DNA from 2 places in the Lacrimispora indolis DSM 755 genome. Region 2 is predicted to be linked to the other one. Evidence: a T-box and tRNA genes for the amino acid it is inferred to sense, from the RefSeq annotation. Region 2 holds a T-box; the other holds one or more tRNA genes.
What was found. A T-box is a leader RNA that pairs with one kind of tRNA and senses whether it is charged. The one in region 2 lies ahead of metG (methionine--tRNA ligase), so its partner is inferred to be a tRNA-Met.
Positions count from the first base shown of each region.

Region 1: it has a tRNA-Met gene. The T-box ahead of metG (methionine--tRNA ligase) is inferred to sense a tRNA for this amino acid. The anticodon was not compared.

Region 1 covers NZ_AZUI01000001.1:1,844,548-1,852,140, forward strand. Annotated here, with positions in the region: gene K401_RS0108820 (ABC transporter permease) at 1-97, shown strand, start outside; gene K401_RS0108825 (guanylate kinase) at 168-755, opposite strand; gene K401_RS0108830 (aminotransferase class I/II-fold pyridoxal phosphate-dependent enzyme) at 1,025-2,488, opposite strand; gene K401_RS0108835 (hypothetical protein) at 2,656-2,886, shown strand; tRNA gene K401_RS0108840 (tRNA-Lys) at 2,987-3,059, opposite strand; tRNA gene K401_RS0108845 (tRNA-Phe) at 3,063-3,135, opposite strand; tRNA gene K401_RS0108850 (tRNA-Met) at 3,184-3,257, opposite strand; tRNA gene K401_RS0108855 (tRNA-Tyr) at 3,304-3,385, opposite strand; tRNA gene K401_RS0108860 (tRNA-Thr) at 3,407-3,479, opposite strand; tRNA gene K401_RS0108865 (tRNA-Val) at 3,516-3,588, opposite strand; tRNA gene K401_RS0108870 (tRNA-Asp) at 3,611-3,684, opposite strand; rRNA gene K401_RS0108875 (23S ribosomal RNA) at 3,778-6,670, opposite strand; rRNA gene rrf (5S ribosomal RNA) at 7,247-7,364, opposite strand; rRNA gene K401_RS0108885 (16S ribosomal RNA) at 7,465-7,593, opposite strand, start outside.
Region 2 covers NZ_AZUI01000001.1:1,643,581-1,651,173, forward strand. Annotated here, with positions in the region: gene K401_RS0107815 (TraX family protein) at 1-691, opposite strand, end outside; gene metG (methionine--tRNA ligase) at 770-2,749, opposite strand; T-box leader at 2,863-3,151, opposite strand; gene K401_RS0107830 (DUF885 domain-containing protein) at 3,294-5,114, shown strand; gene K401_RS0107835 (GerMN domain-containing protein) at 5,164-5,700, opposite strand; gene K401_RS0107840 (MarR family winged helix-turn-helix transcriptional regulator) at 5,728-6,177, opposite strand; gene K401_RS0107845 (spore maturation protein) at 6,281-6,808, opposite strand; gene K401_RS0107850 (arsenate reductase family protein) at 6,947-7,306, shown strand; gene K401_RS33385 (hypothetical protein) at 7,415-7,593, opposite strand, start outside.

The DNA of each region.
Region 1 (7,593 bases), 200 kb from region 2:
GTACGTTGTTATCGGCCTTGTAATAATCGCCGCCGTATTTATCGACGTAACAAGAACCCGTATGGAAGCAAAGGCCAAACGGCTTGCCGCTAAATAAAAATCAACTTTAAAATAAGCATGAAAGTCGCTATGGAATCCCATATCCCTTTCATGCTTATTTTAATCATTTATATCTCAGCAGTCACAGCTTTTACGATCTCATCCAGGCACGTTTCCAGCTCCTGATTGCAGAACCGCCTATGTATTCCGCATCGAACCAGATTCTCTTCTTTAAAGTCCTCTTCATCGGCCAGAAACCTTCTGCAAAGCTCCTTATATTTTGGTGTCTTCTGTCCCCTTTCCCGTCTGATTGCTCTCAAAAGCCGGTCCCCGTCATCAACCTCAACATAAATAGGAAACAGCCTGTCCTTTCCAAAGTAATCCCTGGTCTTTTCATAAGATTCCAAAGTTCCGATCATTAAATACCCATTTTTCTCTTCTAAATTAATCTGACCGTCATCAACAGTAAAATAACTCCACGGCCCATAAATGGTTTCATACGTCCTCTCCTCAATAAGCCTGTTTTCTTTCCTGAATTCCTCCAGTTTATCCATGGTAGTAAAATGATATTCCACCCCATCCCGTTCTCCATCCCGGATCGGTCTGGTGGTATATAAAACAACTCTCTTTAATTGAGGAAGCCTCTTTAAAAGTCTTTTATAAATCGAATCCTTTCCGGAAGCGCTCTTTCCCATTACATAGAATATTTTGCCCATTTTTTCTGCTCCATCTTTTATTCTATCTTTTATTTTATCCTGTATCTCTTTTTTATCTTTTATCTCATCTTTTGCCTTATCTTTTATCTTATCTTTTGACTTACCTTTTATCTTATCTTTTGACTTACCTTTTATCTTATCTTTTGACTTACCTTTTATCTTATCTTTTATTTTATCTTTTGACTTACCTTTTATCTTATCTTTTATTTTATCTTTTGACTTACCTTTATCTTATCCTTAATTTTGTCTTTATTTTTCTTTCCAACCACTCATACTTCATCAACCACATAAAGTTCTCTGGAATCCTCATCCTCCATACCCTGCACCGCAAGCCCCAGTTCCTTATACTTCATGATCAGGTCAATAGATGTTTTATTTAAAACCTCCCCTGGTACAACGATAGGAATTCCTGGCGGGTACACGTAAACAAATTCCGCCGATATCATTCCTTCTCCGTGGGGAATAGCGATTCTGTGCCTGGGTTCATCCATAGCCTGAGCAATGGTCAGACGACATTCCGGTGTTCTATCCAGCTCCTGACATAAGCCGATCTCACCACCTTCATAACCAGCCTCCGTGGAAAGCATAGAATCAATAGAAAGAAGGGCATTGCATAGCCGTTCAAGACCTTCCTGGGTATCAGCCAGAGTCGTTATGGCAGTCACATAGTCTGGACCGCACATTTCCATTTCCAGATGATATTCTTTTCTCAACCTGTCATCCAGCCAGGTACCCGATTTTCCCGTACCCCTTGTGGAAATGATGATCTTGGAGCGGTCCATGTCATAGATTCCATGCATCCCCTTCTCCTGATCCGTAAGAAGTTTCAGATGATTCAAGCCAGACAAAACCATTCGGATCCAATCTATTTTATCGGAGAAGAGCTTCATCTGCTTCACCCCTTCCCCGGCCATATACCGTATACAGCTCTCGATCCCCGCCATCAGCACGTAGGAAGGGCTGCTGGTTTGATATATATGCACATAGCGGTCTAATCTCCCCATATCCACATATCCTTCCCTGACATGCATAACAGCCGTCTGAGTAAAGGAAGGAAGAGTCTTATGAAGGCTTTGAATTACCACATCCGCTCCAAGCTCTAATGCGGAAACCGGAAATTTTCCCTCTCGCCCAAAGGAAAAATGCGCTCCATGAGCTTCATCCACAATAAGAGGCAGGTGAAACCTATGAACGATCTCTGCAATAGCTTTAACATCAGATACAATTCCATCATAGGTTGGGGATACTACAAATACAGCCTGAATTTCACGATGGTTCATCAACATTTCTTCTATTTTTCCTGGAATTAATCCACCTTGAATACCGAATTCCGGTATGATTTGTGGATAAATATATTCCACTTTCAACTGATTGAGGAAAACTCCATGAAATGCTGACTTATGGCAATTCCTGCTCATAAGAATGGTTCCGCCCCTTGATACAGTTCCGCTTATGGCGCTGAGTATTCCGCTGCTGCTCCCATTGATCAGATAATATGTCCTGCTGCTCCCATAAATCCCTGAAGCCCATTCCATAGACTCCTTTAAAATACCTTCCGGATGGTGTAAATTATCAAAACCTTCTATTTCCGTAATATCTAAGGAAAAAGGATTTGGAAAATCAGCCGCAAAAGATTCTTTATACTGCCTTTTATGACCCGGCATATGAAAGGGATAAAAATCCGATTTCCCATATTCCTTTAGTTTCTTTAATAAATCAGGTGTATCATTCATAGTATGAACCGCCTTCTGCCTCCATAAACCACTGGCCCATTTCCCTGCTCTTTTTCCATTCTTCTTTATAATTCGACCCCTTTAGTATAGCATCCTTATCCTCTCTTTACAATTTTTTCTCACAGCGCTATAATATAACTTCGGAAAGAAAAAAGGAGATGGTTATCATGAGATTAATTGAATTTAAAATGGAACGCCCTGGCCTGGTAAAAGCCGGAGATGACGTTCAGATCATAGAACGGGAAGGAACCAGCAGCTACAGCTATATCATAGACCCTGCTGTGGCCATGTCCGGCTGCTACATGGGAAGGGATCGTATCAAATCCGATCATGGAATTGTCAAAGAGATCAAGCACAATGATCGTGGTTATTATGTAATTGTAGAATTTGATGAATGATCCCATTTTGATGAGTAACTCTACCTTCATAAATCTCTATATCTGCAAAATTTTCTATAAAACAAAAAGCCTTGAAACATCTCTGTTTCAAGGCTTGTCCTGAGACACCGGGGACTCGAACCCCGGACAACTTGATTAAAAGTCAAGTGCTCTACCACCTGAGCTAGTATCCCATATGCCCAAAGCCGGAATCGAACCAGCGACACGAGGATTTTCAGTCCTCTGCTCTACCAACTGAGCTATCTGGGCCTATGTACTTTCATTCGTACACATTTTCCTAAAATTACTCAAAAAAAATTGCGGGGGCAGGATTTGAACCTGCGACCTTCGGGTTATGAGCCCGACGAGCTTCCAGACTGCTCCACCCCGCGTTATTTAATTATATTATATGCAGTGATTAAGATTTTAATCACCAAATGGATGGAGATGGATTCGAACCATCGAAGCGTGTCGCAACAGATTTACAGTCTGCCCCCTTTGGCCACTCGGGAACCCATCCATATTTTATTAAAGTGATGCAAGCCGATGATCGGACTCGAACCGATAACCTGCTGATTACAAATCAGCTGCTCTGCCAATTGAGCCACATCGGCACAAATCTTCTCATGCGTGTTGCTTTGCATACCGAATGGGACCTATAGGGCTCGAACCTATGACCCTCTGCTTGTAAGGCAGATGCTCTCCCAGCTGAGCTAAGATCCCATGATCAAAATTTAGTTTTAAACGACCCGGATGGGACTCGAACCCACGACCTCCGCCGTGACAGGGCGGCGCTCTAACCAACTGAGCCACCAGGCCAAAACTTATTGAAGGCTATTGCATATACCCTCAAAACCACACATTGTTACATATCTATTTTCATCCGTTTTTTTTCCTCTTACCTAAACCAACCTGGTTAAGCCCTCGACCTATTAGTGACAGTCAGCTACACATGTTGCCATGCTTCCACCTCTGCCCTATCTACCTCGTCGTCTTCAAGGGGTCTTACTCTTGCGATGGGATATCTCATCTTGAGGGGGGCTTCACGCTTAGATGCCTTCAGCGTTTATCCCTTCCCGACTTGGCTACTCTGCCATGGTGTTGATCACCAACAGATACACCAGAGGTCAGTCCATCCCGGTCCTCTCGTACTAAGGACAGCTCCTCTCAAATATCCTACGCCCACGCCGGATAGGGACCGAACTGTCTCACGACGTTCTGAACCCAGCTCGCGTACCGCTTTAATGGGCGAACAGCCCAACCCTTGGGACCTACTACAGCCCCAGGATGCGATGAGCCGACATCGAGGTGCCAAACCACTCCGTCGATGTGAACTCTTGGGAGTGATAAGCCTGTTATCCCCAGGGTAGCTTTTATCCGTTGAGCGATGGCAATCCCACTTTATACCACCGGATCACTAAGTCCTAGTTTCCTACCTGCTCCACCCGTCGGTGTCGCAGTCAAGCTCCCTTATGCCTTTGCACTCTTCGAATGGTTTCCGTCCATTCTGAGGGAACCTTTGAGCGCCTCCGATACCCTTTCGGAGGCGACCGCCCCAGTCAAACTCCCCGCCTGACATTGTCCCCCAGCCAGGTCATGGCTGCAGGTTAGAAACCCAATACCGCAAGGGTGGTATCCCAACATCGGCTCTGATAAGACTGGCGTCCTATCTTCACTGCCTCCCACCTATCCTGTACATGCAGTACCGAATCCCAGTATCAAGCTGGAGTAAAGCTCCATGGGGTCTTTCCGTCCTGGCGCAGGTAACCAGCATCTTCACTGGTACTTCAATTTCACCGGGTGCATTGTCGAGACAGCGCTCAAATCATTACGCCTTTCGTGCGGGTCGGAACTTACCCGACAAGGAATTTCGCTACCTTAGGACCGTTATAGTTACGGCCGCCGTTTACTGGGGCTTAAATTCAGAGCTTCGCGTTGCCGCTAACCCCTCCTCGTAACCTTCCAGCACCGGGCAGGCGTCAGCCCATATACCTCACCTTTCGGTTTTGCATAGACCTGTGTTTTTGCTAAACAGTTGCTTGAGCCTATTCTCTGCGGCCTGATTTCTCAGGCACCCCTTATCCCGAAGTTACGGGGTCATTTTGCCGAGTTCCTTAACAATGCTTCTCCCGCCGGCCTTAGGATTCTCTCCTCATCCACCTGTGTCGGTTTACGGTACGGGCACATATCACACAATAGCGGCTTTTCTTGACAGCCCCTACGAAGACTTCCCTACTTGTGTTCGGTACGCGTCACACCTTCCTGTTGCTGAGCGGATTTTCCATCTCAGCCAGTAAAATGCTTGCCCCGGTCTTTTCATTCCCGGGTTCTTCCTCGGTTCTGTGTCCCCACAGTTCTGATGATATGCGGTACAGGAATTTCAACCTGTTGTCCATCGACTACGTCTTTCGACCTCGCCTTAGGCCCCGACTTACCCAGAGCAGATCAGCTTTACTCTGGAAACCTTAGATATTCGGCCTGGAGGATTCTCACCTCCATCTCGCTACTCATTCCGGCATTCTCTCTTCTTAACACTCCACATCTCCTTACGGTAATGCTTCTGTGCGTTAAGAATGCTCCTCTACCAATGTGTATGAATACACATTCCACAGCTTCGGTGTCGTGTTTTAGCCCCGGACATTTTCGGCGCAGGACCTCTCGACTAGTGAGCTATTACGCACTCTTTGAATGTGTGGCTGCTTCTAAGCCAACATCCTAGTTGTCTCTGAAATCCCACATCCTTTTCCACTTAACACGCACTTTGGGACCTTAGCTGGTGGTCTGGGCTCTTTCCCTTTTGACTGCCCAACTTATCTCGTGCAGTCTGACTCCCGTACATCATCTGACCGGCATTCGGAGTTTGATATTCTTTGGTAAGCTTTGACGCCCCCTAGGAAATTCAGTGCTCTACCTCCGGCAGACTAATACGAGGCTAGCCCTAAAGCTATTTCGAGGAGAACCAGCTATCTCCGGGTTCGATTGGAATTTCTCCCCTACCCACACCTCATCGCCACCCTTTTCAACGGATGTGCGTTCGGTCCTCCATTTCCTTTTACGGAAACTTCAACCTGGACATGGGTAGATCACCCGGTTTCGGGTCTACCTTTACTGACTCATTCGCCCTATTAAGACTTGGTTTCCCTTCGGCTCCGCACCTTAAGTGCTTAACCTTGCCAGTAACGGTAACTCGCCGGACCGTTCTACAAAAAGTACGCGGTTCCACTTAAAATGTGGTTCCACAGCTTGTAAACACAGGGTTTCAGGTTCTCTTTCACTCCCCTCCCGGGGTCCTTTTCACCTTTCCTTCACAGTACTATGCGCTATCGGTCACTAAGTAGTATTTAGCCTTGGGGGGTGGTCCCCCCGAATTCCCACAAGGTTTCTCGTGTCTCGTGGTACTTTGGATCCTGCTCGCTGACTATTGCTTTCCCATACAAGGCTTTCACTTTCTATGGCCGGTCTTTCCAGGACCGTTCTGGTAACAAATCGTCTCACTTATTGCAGTCCATAACCCCGGTATGCACGCATACCGGTTTAGGCTCTTTCCATTTCGCTCGCCGCTACTTTGGAAATCGAGTTTTCTTTCTTTTCCTCCGGGTACTTAGATGTTTCAGTTCCCCGGGTTCCCGACGTATGGCTATGGATTCACCATACGACAACTGAGGTTTGCTCAGCTGGGTTTCCCCATTCAGATATCTCCGGATCAAAGGATATTTGCTCCTCCCCGAAGCTTTTCGCAGCTTATCACGTCTTTCATCGGCTCTTAGTGCCAAGGCATCCACCCTGCGCTCTTATTAGCTTAACCAATTCGATGTTCACCTGCGGGTGCGGGTGACTCATCTAAGATACATAGCGTTGTATCTCTGGTCTTAGGTTTGTTATTTCACCGTACGTTACACGGTTACTTTAACGAGTTTTGTTTGGTTACATCATAAGATGTAACACCTCGGATGTCTTGATTTTGTTTTTATACTTTGACATATAAAAACTAATCTAGATATATTTCAATATGTGGTTTTCAAGGTACATGCGCGATGCAATCAGAAGCGTGCACAATCATATGGAAAACTGTGTTGAACACTTGTGTTCATAAGCAGTTTTTTATGTGATTGTATAGGCGTGGAACGCCGTGACTGAGAAAAGCGTCAGCTTTTCGAAGTGCACCTTCGTAACCGCATCACTGTGACTGAAGTTTATCAGTCATTCGAAAGCTTGATCAACTCAAACTCACGGATCACTGGTAAAAACCAGCTATATAAAACAGCACTGCCCTGCTGAATCAGGTTAACACATTCTTTAACACAGGCTTCGCTTTTCCCTCCGCCCATTGGAACGTGTCCGTTCTATATAAAACACTCTTTCAAGTGATTTTTTTAAAGGAATCTGGCACCCACCTGCTCTCCCATGCCGTCTCCAGCATAGTACCATCGGCCGCTTAAGTCTTAACCATCGTGTTCGGGATGGGAACGGGTGTCTCCCCTAAGCGCATCGGCACCAGAAATTTTACGTCTTTCTTAGTGTTTCCTTATTATTCTTTTTTACTTCTTTTGAAAACCAAAGACTCAACAGTATATAAAACCCTTACTTCTTCTTCCTTAGAAAGGAGGTGATCCAGCCGCACCTTCCGATACGGCTACCTTGTTACGACTTCACCCCAGTTATCAGTCCCGCCTTCGGCAGCTCCCTCCTTGCGGTTGGGTCACTGACTTCGGGCGTTACCAACTCCCA
Region 2 (7,593 bases):
AAAAAAAATATTTTAAATTCCCTGTTCCTCTGGCTCCGTTGTACATGCGGATTGGAATGAAAGCCAGGACGGCGGCTCCAAAGCAGCCAAGACTTTCAACGGCAGCCAGGATCCCTGCAAATATGGTCTGCAGTTTTTTATTATGATAATAAATATAAAAAAGCAGGATCATGGCAATTCCTATAATACTATAATCACATTTTAAGACTACAGACGCACCGCAGCCGGCTAGAAACACCAGAGTCCGTTTGACGGGGTCCCCTGAGACCTTTTCATACCAATAAAGGACACAGAGCCCGATAAACAGGGTAACATATACATTTTGATATCCTGGGTAGAACCACTTGTCAAAGAGAGCTAAATCAAAGGGGATTTCGGAAATAAGGGCAAACACAAAAAGCCTGGCCCCATACTTCTTAATATCCCTGGTATGGAAGAATCCTTCTACCAGCAGAAAACAAAAGATAGGAAATGCGACCCTTCCAACGGTGCGGAGCGCCAGGTTGATGATGCCCCACATGCTTTCCGCCATACCGTAAACCTCATAGGACGGATTGATGCTCTGATACTTTAAAATGCCGTTTTCAATGATAGCCACCCCAATGTGATCAATGAGCATGGTAACAATGGCGATCATCTTTAAAGTATTTCCTGTTATTCCTTTTGTACGGGCACTTATTGACTTCTCCATGGATTCCTCCTCCCTAACACGACCAGCCATCAAGTCAAATACCCCGTAGCTTCCTACGGGGTATGACATTCCCTTTTATCAGCAGATTTCTGCTCCTGCCGGCATAGGTTTTTCCGGAACCATAAGGGATAGATTGCCCTCTGCATCCTCCGCACAGAGAAGCATGCCTTCAGACATGACTCCAGCCAGTTTTGCTGGTTTTAAGTTTACCACAACCATCACCTTTTTGCCAACCATTTCTTCCGGTGTGTAGTGGGCCTTGATTCCGCTGACAATCTGTTTTACCTGGCTTCCGATCCTCACCTGGGAACACAGAAGCTTCTTTGACTTCGGAACGACCTCACAGGCGATGATCTCACCTACCTGGAACTGCAGCCTGGCAAAATCATCGTATTCGATCTCAGCCTTTGCTTCAATATCTATGACTGCAGATCCGTCTTCCTTGTCAGGCTCATTGGATTCCTCCGCCTTTGATGGGTACATGGCTTCCACCTTTTCCATCACTTCCTTGATATCCATGCGGGCAAACAGGATCTCCGGCTTGTCGGTCACCTTGTTTCCGGAGGGATAGAGGCCAAATTCACTCATCTGGGACAGCTCTCTCTTTGAAGTGTTAAGCTGGCCGAGAATCTTTTTAGAGGTTTCCGGCATAAAGGAATCAAGAAGAGAGGCTCCTATGGCAATGGCTTCCGTCAGATTATAAAGGACGGTTTCCAGGCGCCCCTTGGAAGCTTCATCCTTAGCAAGGGTCCATGGAGTTGTTTCATCAATATATTTGTTGCTTCTTCTGAAAATATTAAATATAGAAGTCATGGCATCGGCAACCCGGAGCTTTTCCATTTTTTCCTGGACTTTTTTTACCTCTTCCAGCACCACTGCCTTTAAATCCTCATCAATAGCCTCAGCTGCCTTCCCGTCATTTACAATGCCCTCAAAATACTTGTTGGACATGGAAATGGTTCGGTTCACCAGATTGCCCAGGATGTTGGCAAGGTCAGAGTTCATGCGCTCTACCATAAGCTCCCAGGAAATGACTCCGTCATTGTCAAAAGGCATTTCATGAAGGACGAAATAGCGGACCGCATCCACGCCGAAGAAATCCACCAGAGTGTCCGCATAGAGGACATTTCCCTTGGATTTGCTCATCTTGCCGTCGCCCTGCAGCAGCCATGGATGGCCAAATACCTGCTTTGGCAGGGGAACATCAAGGGCCATCAGGAAAATAGGCCAGTAAATGGTATGGAAGCGGATGATGTCCTTTCCGATGAGGTGAAGGTCTGCAGGCCAGAGTTTTTCAAACTGCTCACTGCTTTTGCCGTCACAGTTGTAGCCGATGCCGGTAATATAGTTGGTAAGCGCATCAAGCCAGACATAGGTAACGTGCTTTGGGTCAAAGGATACCGGAATTCCCCACTTAAACGTAGTCCTGGATACGCAAAGGTCCTGAAGCCCAGGAAGAAGGAAATTGTTCATCATCTCGTTTTTTCTGGATACAGGCTGGATAAAATCCGGGTTTTCATTGATATGCTTTATCAAACGGTCCGCATACTTGCTCATACGGAAAAAATATGCCTCTTCTTTTGCAGGCTTTACTTCCCGCCCGCAATCAGGACATTTGCCGTCTACAAGCTGGGATTCTGTGAAAAAGGATTCACAGGGAGTGCAATATAGACCTTCATAATATCCTTTATATATGTCGTCCTGTTCATAAAGCTTTTTAAAGATCTTCTGAACCTGCTCCTCGTGGTCTTTGTCTGTGGTTCGAATGAATTTATCATAAGAGGTATTCATCAGATCCCAGATCTTTCTGATTTCGTCTGCTGCCCTGTCTACGAACTCCTTTGGAGTGATCCCTGCTGCCTCTGCTTTTTCCTCGATCTTCTGGCCGTGCTCATCAGTGCCTGTCTGAAAAAATACGTCATAGCCTTCCGCCCTCTTATAGCGGGCAATGGCATCGGCTAAAACCGCCTCATAGGTATTGCCGATATGGGGTTTTCCTGATGCATAGGCAATGGCTGTGGTGATGTAGTATGATTTTTTGTTAGAATTTTTACACATTCTTGTTTCCTCCTGTTTATAATATGGCTTATCGTAACTTGCAATGTAAGCTTCGATAAAAGGCAGTGTTTTCCCTGCAAAGAAAAACCCGCCTTAAAATATCCTCTCGGAAATTTAAAGACGGGGAACTGTCCCGTGTTACCACTTTAATTTATCCGCACCTTACAGTACGGACCTTACCGGCTGCGTCAGCTTCCTAAAATCCTTCCGGGATTTTATGGTTACTTAATAACAGTCTGACACGATAACGGGTGTAACCGTCGGAATTTAAAGGCATGAATCTGCCAATTCAATTCCGCTGCTCCAAGGCCATGTTGGGAAATACGCTCAAGCTTCCTTTTCAGCTTCCGGAAGTCTCTGCACATGAGGTGGATTTCTTACTCTTCTTTTCTCAGCATTTTCATATAAATAGATTGTCAGTATCCCTAGTTTAATGGTTTCCGTAAAGTTTGTCAAGCGGGTAAGCCTGTACTTCAGGGCTTTTGTCATGACTTTTTTAATCTCATCATATAAATAATACTAGCGAATCACGGAGGACTCATATATGAAAAACATCGTTTTGAAACAGGGCAGCCGTTTTCTTTCCATTATTCTGGCAATTTCCCTGCTTTGTGCCTGCTCACCAATCAAAAGACCGCCTGCATCGCCTTCATGGGCCGAGTATGAACAATACCATGCCAAGGATCTGTCCACTCAAAACAAGTTTGATCAATTTACAAACGACCTGTTTCGTGAGGAAATCAGCAATTCCGGGATCAGCTTTCACTTCAGCATTGCCAATCCGGCATCCCGGGGACTTGACACCGTTCCTCTGACCCTTGGGGATTTTTCCCTGGAAAAAATGAAAGGGGGAACACAAGAGCTTTTGGAGTTAAAGAAGAAGCTGGACGGATTCAACCAGCGCCAGCTGTCCGATGAACAGCGGCTTACCTGGCAGATCCTCCGCTCCTACATAGACACAGAATTAAGCTCTGACGGTCTGGAGCTTTACGCCCAGCCTTTAACCAGCACCATTGGGATTCAGGCGCAGCTTCCTATCCTGTTTTCCGAGTATGCCTTTTATACCCGTGATGATGTGGATCACTACCTTGCGCTGCTTTCCACCATTGATGATTATTACGGCCAGATCATGGAGTTTGAAAAGAAAAAATCAGAGGCAGGGCTTTTTATGTCCGACTCTGCTGCCGATCACGTATTAAAGTCCTGTGAGGCTTATTTGATCCAGCCTGACCACAGCTTTCTTGCGGAGACGTTCAACACCAGGGTGGATGCCCTTACGGATCTGACACCGGAAGAAAAGGCAGCTTATAAGGAGAAGAATTTAAAAATCCTGGGAGAGCACTTCATACCTGCCTATAAAAACCTTGTAAACGGCATCACTGCCCTTATGGGGACCGGGACCAATGACAAGGGCTTAAGCTGGTATCCAAAGGGAAAAGAGTATTTTGAATATCTGGTCAATTCCAATACCGGGACCTCCTACGGTACCATCCGAAGTCTGACAAAGGCCATCGAAAAACAGCTGAACTCTGATATACAGGCCATCGGACAGATCACAAAGGAACATCCCCAGGTACTGGACTCCCTTGATAATTATTCCTTCCGCTATACCAAGCCGGAGGATATCCTGGAATCTTTAAAGACCCTTATAGCCAAGGATTTTCCAGAGCTTCCGCCCTGCAGCTATACGGTAAAATACGTTCCCAGCTCCCTGGAAGCTTCCTTAAGCCCTGCCTTTTATTTAGTTCCTCCTCTGGACCGTTATGAGGATAACGTCATTTACATCAACGGCAACCCGCGTTTTCAAAATGACGACCTTTTCACCACCCTGGCACACGAAGGCTACCCAGGACATTTATATCAAAACGTCTATTTCTTAAGCAGGAATCCCAGCGATTTAAGAAGCATCCTCTCCTTCCCCAGCTATTCGGAGGGCTGGGCCACTTATGTGGAATTTTACTCCTACACTCTGGATAACGGGCTGGACCCGGAGCTTGGGAAGCTTTTGGCCCATAATACCGCTGTTACCCTGGGCATCTACGCATATTTGGATATCTGCATCAATTATGAGGGCTGGGATAAGGAGCAGACAGCCAAGTACCTTGGCACCTTTTACAACGTGGAAAACACGGATATTGTGGATTCCATTTACAACAGCCTGATCGAAAACCCCACCAATTACATGGAATACTATGTAGGATACTTAGAAATTGTGGAAATGCTGAACACAGCAAAAAAGATCTTAAAGGATGATTTTAACTTAAAGGATTTCCATGGCTTTTTACTTGATATCGGGCCTGCCCCATTTTCCGTCATCCAGCCTGCATTCCGCAACTGGCTGGCAAAAGAATTAAGAACCAAATAAGGCAAAGGGCAGAAGCGGTGATGTACCGCTTCTGCCCTATTTTTTGCTCTTATTTCATCTTCTTATAATTCTTAACATATTCCAGATAATCATTATCTCCCTGCTTGATCTGTTCTCCGGAATAATTATTTCCATTAACAAGCAGCTTTAAATTATCCAGCTCGAAATTCTCGATAAAAGTATTGCCAATGGCTGTCAACATGAGTATATCCCCGTCTGAACCCTTGTCCGGCACCTTGGATAAATCAAGGGTGGCAGTTCCATCCTTTTTATCAAATTTCAGAACTGTTGTTCCTTCCTCTAATACGCCGTATTCGATCAGTTTGTCCACCATGGCCTCTGCCGTCAGCTCCGATACTGCATCCATGGCCTGATTCAAACCGGTACCGTCATCATTCTGGCTATATACGGAAATGACCTCCATAGGCTCTGCGTTGGGATCAGGAACCTTATCGCTTGCACCGCCTGTTGAAGCCATCACCTGGGGATCAGGCGCAGTCGTCTCCATCTTAGGCTGTGTTGGTGTACACGCCGCCAGGGACATCATTATCATTGCGCTCATTAAAAACACGATGAATTTTTTCATAATTGCATATTGCCTCCTTAAATTCTGTTAAAGACTCCGAAACCACTGATTCAGCTTGGTCAGAGCTTTGATCAAAACTTCTACCTCATTCTCACTTAGGCCCGAAACAACGCTGGCGATCATCTCCTGATGAAATTCAGCATGGTGCTCATAGGCTTCTTTCCCTTTTTCTGAAAGAGAGATATATACAACTCGCCGGTCCTCTTTTCCTCTCTGACGGGTCACATACCCTTTTTTCACAAGACTGTTCATGGCAATAGTCAGGGTTCCCACAGTAACGGACAGTTCCCTGGCTATGGACGACATATTTTTAGGCGCTCCAATGCCGATGGCCTCAATCACATGCATATCATTATTCGTAATATTGTTAAATTCCTGGGTAATGATAGCCTGTTGTTCTATATCCATAATATCCCGAAACAGTCTTACCAAAACTTCGTTAAGAGTCCCGTAAGTATCCACGTTTATCCCCTTCACATATGACAATAAAAGCTTCTTCGTAATTATACATGATTATGTATCCCAAGACAACCACCTGAATTCTTATGAAATTCTTAAAATCGAAACAAAAAAATACCTTTTATACCAGAAAACGGGATAATATAACGCTGGCAGCAACTCCGGCCGCCGTAGCTGCCAATGCGCCGCCCAGGGTATACCTGGTTTTTTTGATCTTTACGGTTCCAAAATAGATGCTCAGGCAATAAAACACGGTTTCCGTACAGCTCATAATCACAGAAGTCAGCATGCCGATATAGGAGTCAGTCCCATATCTTTTAAAGATATCCAGCACAAGCCCTGTTGCCGCTGAGTTTGACACCAGACGCACCAGAATCACCGGTACCACAGGCGCTGGAAGACAAAGGAAGGAAGCCGGCTTTGTTAAGCACTTAGCAAGAAAGTCCAGAAAGCCCGACGCCCGGAGCACCCCTACGGCAGTCATAAGCCCGATCAGTGTGGGCATGATCCCTGCCACCGTTTTCATCCCTTCTTTTGCCCCATCTATGAAATCATCAAAGACCGGACGCTTGGACAAGATCCCAAAACCTACCATGTAAAAAATGATAAGCGGCACCGCCGCCTCAGACAAAAACAATAGAAACTTCATCTTTTCACCTAAAATTTCATAATTGTTATAGTTTATTCCAATTCTTACCTTTTCATTCAAGGCGTTTTGAGGTAAACTATCCACGAAAGCAATGAGCAGTGCGGACTTGCGCTGTTAGCCGAAAGGAGATCTAAAGATATGAGCATTTTATTTTTACAATACCCTCCCTGCAGTACCTGCAAAAATGCAAAAAAATGGTTGGATGCCCATGGAATATCATATGAGCCCAGAAATATTAAAGAAGAAAACCCGACCTCAGAGGAGCTTGCAGAATGGATCAAAAAAAGCGGCCTTCCTTTAAAACGGTTCTTCAATACCAGCGGGATCATTTACAAGGAAAAGAATTTAAAGAACCTTTTGCCGGACATGAGCGAAAAAGAGCAGATCGGCCTTCTGGCTACCGATGGAATGCTGGTCAAGCGTCCGTTAATTATTGGAGAGGACTTTGTTCTGGTTGGCTTTAAGGAAAAGGAATGGGAAGCAGCACTGCCCCGGTAAACGTCTTTCTCGTGGACAGCCCTTTCCTGGATTGATCTTTGAAAATACCCGGCAGGATTTAAGATTTTGGATCATCTCATTTCCGCCGGGCATTCTGCTCTTAAAATTTCATCGGTCCTGGTCATAGGCTATATCGTTAATCATCAGCAGTCCGATCCTTGGATGTTCTTTCATTTCTTCATATGCATTTGACATCTTATTGGCTTTAAGCACTTCGCTTTTGCTCTCACCGGTATTTTGCTCTCTCATCCGGTAATTGCTCGCCTTCTTTGCAGAAGCCCCGATTG